3 regions of the Iodobacter ciconiae genome follow, and region 2 is predicted to be linked to each of the others. Evidence: predicted binding sites of a transcription regulator. Region 2 holds the regulator's gene; each other region holds the start of a gene.

Region 1 (3,283 bases), 450 kb from region 2:
CTGAAGAATACGAGGAGAAAACCAGCGATGGTTTTCTCTTTTTGTATCAGTGTGTTAAAAGGCGAAATAAACAGCGGGCAATATTGAATTACACAAATGGCATTAAATCGCCATTGCGGTGGGCGAATTCAACTTAACTACAGCCTCTTTAATATGAATGATCATGCCGGATTTATTTGCCTGGCTTGAATCACCCAGGCTATATTTTTTATTTTATGGGCCAATTAACTTAACCCGGGATTGTTATTAAAAGTATTTCGTGGCGGGTGGGATACTTTAAACCGTATAAAAAACCCGCACAAGCCAGGCTTTGTGCGGGTTTTTTTGCATACATGGGCCTGTATAAAACAGGCTTATGTATTACAGACTGTAGTACATATCGAATTCAACCGGATGAGTGCTCATGCGGATGCGGTTGACTTCCTGCATCTTCAGTTCGATATAGCTGTCAATCCATTCATTACTAAATACGCCGCCACGAGTCAGGAACTCACGGTCTTTATCCAGCGCGTCCAGCGCTTCATCCAAAGATGAGCAAACGGTTGGGATCAGCTTGTCTTCTTCTGGCGGCAAATCATACAGATTTTTGTCTGCAGGATCGCCCGGGTGAATCTTGTTTTGCACGCCGTCCAGACCTGCCATCAATAGCGCAGAGAAGCAGAGGTACGGGTTAGCCAAAGGATCCGGGAAACGCGCTTCAATACGGCGGCCTTTGTCGCTGGATACGTGTGGAATACGGATCGAAGCAGAGCGGTTACGTGCGGAATATGCCAGTTTAACCGGCGCTTCATAATGCGGAACCAGACGCTTGTAGCTGTTGGTGCCCGGATTGGTGATCGCATTCAACGCTTTAGCGTGCTTGATGATACCGCCGATGTAGAACAGGGCGAATTCACTCAGACCTGCGTAGGCATTGCCTGCAAACAGGTTTTTGCCGTCTTTCCAAACCGATTGGTGAACGTGCATACCGCTGCCGTTATCGCCAACGATAGGTTTTGGCATAAAGGTTGCGGTCTTGCCGTATTGGTCAGCAACGTTATGAACCACGTATTTCAGGATCTGAGTCCAGTCTGCACGTTGTACCAGTGTGCTGAATTTAGTACCAATTTCGTTCTGGCCAGCATTGGCTACTTCGTGGTGGAACACTTCAACCGGCACGCCTAGCTCTTCCAGAATCAGTACCATGGTGGCGCGGATATCCTGGTGGCTATCAACAGGAGGAACTGGGAAGTAACCGCCTTTCAGGCGTGGACGGTGGCCTTTATTACCGCCTTCTACTTTATTGGCTGTGGCCCAGGCGCCTTCGTCGGATTCAATTTTGTAGAAGCAGCCGGATAAATCGGAGCCAAAACGGATGCCGTCAAAAATAAAGAATTCCGGTTCCGGGCCAAAGTAAGCAGTGTCACCCAGGCCGGTGGCTTTCAGGTACTGCTCTGCACGCTTAGCAACCGAGCGTGGGTCACGATCGTAGCCCTTGCCTGTATCTGGCTCGACCACATCACAAGTCATAAATACGGTAGGTTCGTCATAGAAAGGATCCACATTGGCAGTCGATGCATCTGGCATCAACAGCATGTCGGAAGCTTGAATGCCTTTCCAGCCAGCAATGGAAGAGCCGTCGAAAGCATGGCCAGTCGTGAACCATTCTTCGTCAACTACGTGCGAAGGAACAGTAACGTGCTGCTCTTTGCCCATGGTGTCGGTGAAACGCAGGTCAACAAACTTGATGCCGTTTTCCTGAATGAGGTTGAGAACGTCAGCTACTGCCATCTTGGGATTCTCCAGAATTGTTGCAAGGGTAAAAGTGATCGGGCGTCCGGTGTTGCCGGCATACAAAATTCATTCAGCAATAACTATGCCAATATTTGAAGCATTTTGAATCTATTGTGCCACAAACGATAAGTGGTGTACTGGGCAAACGAGCTACGCATATTTGCGCACCATTATGGTGAGCAAAACGCAGCTTGCGTGCTTTTTTGGTGCGAGGCCAGTGTTCCGCTGATCTTATCTCTGTTTTTTTAAGGGCGGATGAAATTCTATCTGCCTGTGCTGAAGTTTTTTTTAAAAATTGGCACAGATTCTAATCCAGATTGTAATCCGATCTATAACCATTGGCTTTGGTTCCTTTCCCGTAAAACAAACTTATCTAACAGAGTCCCTGCCTCAGGGTAAAATATGCGGATCAAACGCTATACAAAGGAAAAGTGCGATGAGCCATGCCGATACCATTTTGCAACAAGCCCATGAGCGTGCATTACTTTCAAGCTTACCTTACAGAGGTGCATTAACGCCCGCAGAAGCAGCAGCCCTTTTGGCCGCGCTGCCTGATGCAAAGCTGGTGGATGTGCGTACCCATGCCGAGTGGCAGTTTGTGGGCTTTGTGCCTGATTCCGAAATGAATGAGTGGAAGCATTACCCGGAGATGGATCTTAACCCTCATTTTTTGAGTACCTTACAAGCGACAGTTGCCCCGCAGGCGGTGGTCATGTTTTTGTGCCGCACCGGTGCTCGCTCGCATGATGCCGCGATGCTGGCTGCCGCGAATGGCTATAGCAATGCTTTTAATATTTTGGAAGGTTTTGAAGGCGACAAAAATACTGCGGGGCAGCGTGGTCAGGTAAATGGCTGGAAAGCAGCCGGTTTGACCTGGACTCAGGGCTAGGAAGAATTCTTTGGAAGAGGCATCTGAATATGTCCTGACTGGCTTTTTATGGATGAATTATGAAATATCTTGTACTGGGCAATCCGATTGCACACAGTAAATCGCCGCAGATTCATCAAGCCTTTGCTGCGCAGTTTAACCTGGAAAACTTTGTTTACGAGCGCTGTCTTGCTCCACTTGATGGTTTTGCTGCGGTCGTGGCAGATTTTGTGGCCGCTGGCGGCAAAGGTGCAAATGTTACCGTGCCATTTAAAGAAGATGCTTTTCGCCTGAGTTCGGTGCTTACTCCGCGTGCGGCTGCGGCAGGGGCTGTTAATACTCTGAAAGTAAATACCGATGGCAGCTTGCTGGGGGATAACACCGATGGTGCTGGCCTGGTGAGTGATTTACTCAGATATTGCCCTCTTGCAGGAAAGCGTGTGTTGCTGCTTGGAGCAGGAGGTGCGGCAGCGGGTGTTTTACAGTCTTTACTGGCTGAGCAGCCAGTGCGTCTTTGTATTGCTAATCGCAGCCTGGAGCGAGCCCATGCCCTGGCCTATCGTTTTTCCGGCCAGGCTTTAGCTATTCAATCCTTTGCGTTTGAGGCGATTACAGGGGAATTTGATGTGGTGATCAATGCCA
Region 2 (3,283 bases):
CAGGCAATCACCCACAATCTGGCCATTAGCCACAATGACTGCTGCCATTTCATTTGAGAACAGCTTTGCCAGCGATTCTCTTTGCGCCTCAACGCTCAGCTGCAGCAGATAGACTGTTTCTGCCACCCCAAGCACCTGAATACGGTTAGGGTGGATAAAATTCAGATGGCCCACCAGAGATAAAGTCGGTTTTTGCTCCGACGCATCATTAGATAACAGATTATTTGCGCCCGATTGCCCTGCAACCCAGGTGAGTCGCAGTTTTTCGGCGTTATCAATAAAAAGCTGTCTAACTGAAATCTGAGGCATAGGGCTCCCAGGTGCTGATTAATTTCCAGATCTGGCCCGGCTCCGTAGCAGCCAGCAAGCTCTCACGCAACACTTTGTCTGAAAAGAGTTGGGCAAGCTCGGACAGAATTTGCAGATGTAAATCAGTTGCGTGAGCTGGCACAAGCAAAACAAACACCAAAGAAACAGGCTTGCCATCAGGCGCGTCATAAGGAATCGGCTCATCCAGGCGAACAAAAGCACCTGTTGCTTCTTTTAAACCTTTAATCCGGCCGTGCGGAATGGCAACACCCTGACCTAAACCTGTAGAGCCCAGCTTCTCACGGGCAAACAGACTATCAAAAATAACGCTGCGGGCAATACCGTGACTATTCTCAAACACAATACCGACTTGTTCGAAAATACGTTTTTTGCTGCTCACTTCCATGTCCAGAAAGACATTTCCGCTCGGCAAAATTTGGGCGATCAAGCTCATTGTAGACAGACCAAAACAGGGACGACACCTATTGTAGCGCCGTCGTTTAAAAACAAAAACGGGAACCTGAATCTTCCGGTTCCCGCTAAGGTGACAAAAATTGCTTTATTCGGCGGCAGGCTGGTGTTGCTTAATGGATTCATTACGATGATCCATTGATTTTTCTTTGTGCTTCACCACCTGACGGTCAAGCTTATCTGCCAGCAAATCAATAGCCGCATACATATTTTCATCCGCTGCTTCCACATGGATATCACGGCCACGAACATGAACGGTTGCTTCAACCTGATGCTGCAGTTTCTCCACGGAGAGGACGACATTAACGTCGATCACATTATCAAAGTGCCGGATGACCTTTTCCATCTTACTGTTTACATATTCACGGATAGACGGGGTCACTTCAAGATGATGGCCACTGATATTCAAATTCATAGGGTTACTCCTTCCGTTGGGGCCTTACAAACTTTTGCGCTGACTTACTGGATAAATCTGCAATGCCTCGCGGTATTTGGCAACTGTACGACGTGCTACCACAATACCCTGAGCAGACAAAGCTTCTGCCAACACACTATCACTTAAAGGTTTTCTCTTATCTTCTTGCTGCACCATCTGCTTGATCAATGCTTTGATCGCTGTAGCAGAACACTCTCCCCCGGCATCCGTATCAACATGGCTACCGAAGAAAAACTTGAATTCATACAGGCCACGCGGCGTAAGCATATATTTTTGCGTGGTCACCCTGGAAATAGTGGACTCATGTAAATCTAATTCTTCAGCAATATCCCTGAGTACCAACGGGCGCATTGCCACTTCACCATGTTCAAAAAACGCACGCTGCCGCTCTACAATTGCCGTGGCCACTCGTAAAATAGTGTCGAAACGCTGCTGTACACTCTTAACCAGCCAGCGGGCTTCCTGTAACTCCCGCGCCAGATGTCCGCCATCACCTTTTTGTAAGATATCTGCATAAAGGCGGTTTACCCGTAATTTTGGCATGGAGGCATCGTGTAATCTGACACGCCAGGCACCTCTTACCTTTTGCACAATCACATCCGGGCTTACATATCTGGGTGACGCTGCAGACCATTGAGCACTTGGTCTTGGATTTAAACTTACAATCAATTCTTGTGCAGCTTTTAACTCACCATCTTCACATTTGAAGGTTCGTTTAAGCCTAGTGTAGTCCCGTCCGGCTAATAAATCGAGCGAATTATGGGCAATTTTTAATGCTAATTCTCTTGCGGCACTATCGGGTTTTTGGCGCAGTTGTAAGCATAAACAATCTGCCGTATCCCTTGCGCCCACCCCAAGCGGCTCCAGGTGCTGTAAGCGAATTAAAGCAATCCTTAAGTCATCAGGTTCGAGCTCATAATCCTGAATTAGTTCCTCTGGCAGCTGAGAAAAAACCTCCTCTAAGGATTGAGAAAGAAAACCGTCATCATCCAACGCCTCTATCAACATCAGCAATAACGATTTATCCCTATGGGAGAGGGGCAGCAGTCCCGCCTGCTGTAACAGATATTCACGCAAATCCAAATCACGGGCAATATTGCTGGCAGGATCAAAATCTTCATCATCATCCGAGCCGCTATGGCTGGAGCCCTCCCAGCGCAAGCCGTCGTCCTCTCCTATTTCCCACTGGGACTCCGGCTGCTCAGCTTCACCAGCCGCAGCTTCCTCTCCCCGCTCCAATAGCGGATTTTCACTCAGATACTGTTCAAGCTCTTGCTGAAAATCAAGGGTAGAAAGCTGCAGCAGCTTGATCGCCTGCTGTAGTTGGGGAGTAAGATTAAGTTGCTGGGATAGCCGCAGCTGCAGAGTTTGTTTCATTTACATGCGGAAATGTTCACCGAGATATACCCGACGCACACTTTCATTTTCAACAATGTCTTTCGGAGCGCCTGACGCCATCACCGCACCTTCGGAAATGATGTAAGCACGATCGCAAATACCAAGGGTCTCCCGCACATTATGATCAGTGATCAAAACACCGATTCCCCTTTGTTTTAAAAAACCGATAATACGTTGAATATCCATCACGGCAATCGGGTCTACCCCGGCAAAGGGCTCATCAAGCAGAATAAAACGCGGGTTGGCAGCCAGAGCCCTGGCAATTTCTACCCGACGGCGCTCCCCCCCTGATAATCCCATCGCGCCTGCATCACGCAGATGCGAAATATGCAAATCATGCAGCAACTCATCTAAGCGAGTGCTGATTTGCTCACTATTTTTGCAATGTAATTCAAGCACTGCACTGATATTTTGTGCCACCGTCATTTTACGAAAGATAGACGCTTCTTGCGGCAAATAGCCCAAACCACGCCGCGCCCTCTGATGAATAGGTAAATGGCCGATATCCTCACCATCTAGCGTAATCCGCCCGCCATTCATGCCTACCAGGCCAACAATCATATAAAAACTGGTTGTTTTGCCTGCCCCGTTAGGGCCAAGCAAACCTACCACTTCACCGCTTGAGATTTCCATCGTGACATCACGCACAACGGTTCTTTTGCCATAACG
Region 3 (3,283 bases), 220 kb from region 2:
CGCAGTCACGACGTATTCACCAGTTTAGGTTTACGCACTGCTAGCGGTACAGAAGTTGTGTTATCGATTAGTACCGTTACTTTTATGCCGCTTAGCCCTGCTCAAATTTTTGCTTATGTGGCAAGTGGCGAGCCTATGGATAAAGCGGGCAGCTATGGAATACAGGGCATGGCAGGCATGTTTATTTCTGAGTTGCAGGGTAGTTTTAGTGGAGTAATGGGTTTGCCCCTGCATGATACTGCTGCCTTGCTGGCCCGGCATGACCTAGGGTTTTTAGCGCTTAAACCCTAAAGGTGCTCAATACTCAGGTATATGGAACACTGGAATTTATGTCTATTTAAGTTTAAGCATACTATGCTTACAAAATTAGCCTTGATATAAATGATCTACCTGATGTCAAAAATAGGCGCTACCTGACCATTTTTGTCACATTGAACTTACTGTGCCGCATAAAAAAGACCCAGGAGGGTCTTTTTTAATATCTAAATAATCTGGTGCCGTTGAGGTGAATCGAACACCCGACCTACTGATTACGAATCAGTTGCTCTACCAACTAAGCTACAACGGCAATTTTCTATCAAAAAGTATTTAGTAAAGTATAAAACACTCCTCGTACCCCCGCTGGCAAGCCTTTCCGTTAATCAGCTTACTTCTAAAATCCATGTAGTCAGGCATTTATATTGCAATGTCATATTTAAGCAAAAAATATATTTTGCATGGTAAGTGCTCAGGGAAAAAAGCTTTTAAATCAAAGATTAGGAGCAAGAAATGAAAAACATGCAAAAGGGTTTTACTCTGATCGAATTGATGATTGTTGTAGCCATTATCGGTATTCTGGCCGCTGTGGCGATCCCGTCTTATCAGGACTACACCAAGAAAGCACGTTTTCAAGATATTGTGTCCGCTGCTGAGTCGATTCGCACTTCGATTAGCCTGTGTCTAAGTGAAAATGGCGGTGATGTAACGCTTTGCGATACAGCAACCAAAGTAGGTATAACTACAATTACCAACTCAAAAGAAGCAGCCACCGCTTTAGCAATTACAGCGGTTACAGCCGCTATTACTGCAACGGGAAATACTGCTTCGGGTGGCTATACCTACATTAATACCCCGACTGTGCCTGCTGGCGGCACACAAATTGTCTGGACACAAACAGGTACCTGTCTGGCCGCTAAAGCATGTAAAAACTAGCTACACCGTTTTTATGATAAAAATCATGTAACATTTTGTTTATAAATAAATATTATTTTTTTAAGATTACTTTTTTTTTATGGAAAAAAACCTCAATTTCGTGATGGATTGAGGTTTTTTATTGGCTCATTACCTAAAGAGAGAATGAAGTTTTTTATGAAGAGAGGCTTGTTTTATCTTGATTGATTCATTCATCGGAAAATCATTGAAGATGAACTTGTTTTTAAACCTGGCATGACTATTGCTTAATAGTTACCCGTGAATGTTTTTGTTAAGTGAAGCACAGGGCTTCCTTCTTAAACATTGTATGGGAGCAATAAAAATGAAAAATATGCAAAAAGGTTTTACTCTGATTGAGTTGATGATCGTTGTAGCGATTATCGGTATTTTGGCTGCGGTAGCAATCCCTTCATATCAGGATTACACGCAAAAAGCGAAGCTTTCTGAAGTAATTTTAGCAGCAAGTAGCTGCCGTACTGCGATTACTGATGCCTTTCAAAATGCACCTTCAGATCCAGGCGCTGGTAACTACGGATGTGAAGCAGGTAGCGCTTCATCTGCAGTTTCAAAATATGTACAAACAATTGCTACAGGTACTAATGGTGTTGTAACAGTTACAACTGCAAACCTAAATACGAATGGATCAGTTGTACTGACCCCACGAAATGGTACAGCAGTTGCAACATTTGGTAATCCTATTAGTACATGGCAGTGTTCAGCATCAATTCCTGCATTAACAAAATTATTACCTAAGTCTTGCCTGTAATTTAATTATTTGTTTGATTAAAAATAAAACCCGAGCACACTCGGGTTTTATTTTGAGGTGCACTTTGAATTTAATAACAAAAAATACATTATCATTGTTTTTATTAGGAGTAAGTTTTATATGGTTTATAGAACCTTATTCCGGAGACATGATACAAGCAAGCAGCATGGCATTGTTGGCTGGTTTAGGCTTGTGCTTATCTAATATAGATAAAAATAACTTTCAATTTAGAGTTAGTCATTTAAGTATTATTTGCTTGCTCATTATTATTGTTTTTGATTTAATGACTCATCGCTCTTCATTCGGGGCCAGTTTATTACCTATTCTCTCTGCATTGGTATGTGTGTTTTTATTATTACTTAATAAAAATGAAATTCCTATAAAAAATGTAGCTTGGTTGCTCGCTATCTCTGCTTCATTAGCAGCTATTTTTACGTGGCTTTGTTATATTTTTGGTAATCTTACTATTTTAGGTCGTACTTATTTAATTATTATTGATGGGGTTGCATCTGGCCCATTACAACAACGAAATTTATTTTCTACCCATTTATTGCTCGGCATTGCCTCTCTCTCTTATCTAAAGCATGCTGGTTTAAACAGGGCTAGGTGGCTAGGTGGCTTATTATTAATGGCACCTATGTTGGCTCTCACTCAGTCTCGGACCGGCTTAGTCAATATTATTGTTTTATTGTTACTCTGTATTTGGTTTTGGTACAAAAAAATAGTTATTTATATTCCTTTGGTGTATGCCTGTGTAGCAATGTTTTTTGCTCAATTACTTACTAAACCAATTTTTTCATTGTTTGGGATGAGTTTGGGGTCCGCTGCGGAGCGAATGACTCATGATGGAGGTTTATCAATCCAATTACGCCTTGATGCCTCTTTTCGTGCATTACAAAGCTTTGTTGAGCATCCTCTTCTAGGAAGTGGGTTTGGAAATTTTGCTTGGCAAGATTTTCAAATTCGTAGTTTGGGAGAGTATTCCTACCCAAACTTTGTACCCCTTTTTAGCCATAGCCATAATATTATCAGTCAGTTTTTGGCAGAAGGTGGTGTATTTGGTGGTATGGCAGTATTAATTTTATTAGGCATTTTCTTTTATCATATTTGGACAGTAGATAATGAAAAATCTGCTTTCTCTATTTTGGGCTTGGCTATACTTTGGATACATAGCCAGCTTGAATATCCATTGTGGTATATGAACTTTATGCTCATATTTTTTATTTTTTATAAACAAATAGATAAAGGTAAAACATATCAGTTACACAGCAAAATATTTATGCCTTTGTGTAAATTATCAGTTTTAATAATTGTATTTGGAGTTCT

Evidence for each region. The regulator sigma-54, encoded in region 2, starts transcription at its own class of promoters, with help from an activator protein. The targets are predictions, from matches to a motif close to CTGGCACGCTTCATGCTT.
Region 1: a site for sigma-54 is predicted at 1,845-1,862, ahead of glnA (type I glutamate--ammonia ligase). Genes of this name have one in related genera too.
Region 3: a site for sigma-54 is predicted at 1,421-1,438, ahead of EJO50_RS17655 (pilin). Genes of this name have one in related genera too.

Annotation. Positions count from the first base shown of each region.
Region 1 covers NZ_CP034433.1:2,356,640-2,359,922, reverse strand. Annotated here, with positions in the region: gene glnA (type I glutamate--ammonia ligase) at 361-1,770, opposite strand; gene EJO50_RS10245 (rhodanese-like domain-containing protein) at 2,210-2,662, shown strand; gene aroE (shikimate dehydrogenase) at 2,722-3,283, shown strand, end outside.
Region 2 covers NZ_CP034433.1:2,808,323-2,811,605, forward strand. Annotated here, with positions in the region: gene hprK (HPr(Ser) kinase/phosphatase) at 1-309, opposite strand, end outside; gene ptsN (PTS IIA-like nitrogen regulatory protein PtsN) at 290-763, opposite strand; gene hpf (ribosome hibernation-promoting factor, HPF/YfiA family) at 869-1,195, opposite strand; gene EJO50_RS12320 (RNA polymerase factor sigma-54) at 1,220-2,593, opposite strand; gene lptB (LPS export ABC transporter ATP-binding protein) at 2,594-3,283, opposite strand, start outside.
Region 3 covers NZ_CP034433.1:3,025,367-3,028,649, forward strand. Annotated here, with positions in the region: gene EJO50_RS13255 (Maf family protein) at 1-291, shown strand, start outside; tRNA gene EJO50_RS13260 (tRNA-Thr) at 493-568, opposite strand; gene EJO50_RS17650 (pilin) at 769-1,191, shown strand; gene EJO50_RS17655 (pilin) at 1,514-1,957, shown strand; gene EJO50_RS13275 (PglL family O-oligosaccharyltransferase) at 2,022-3,283, shown strand, end outside.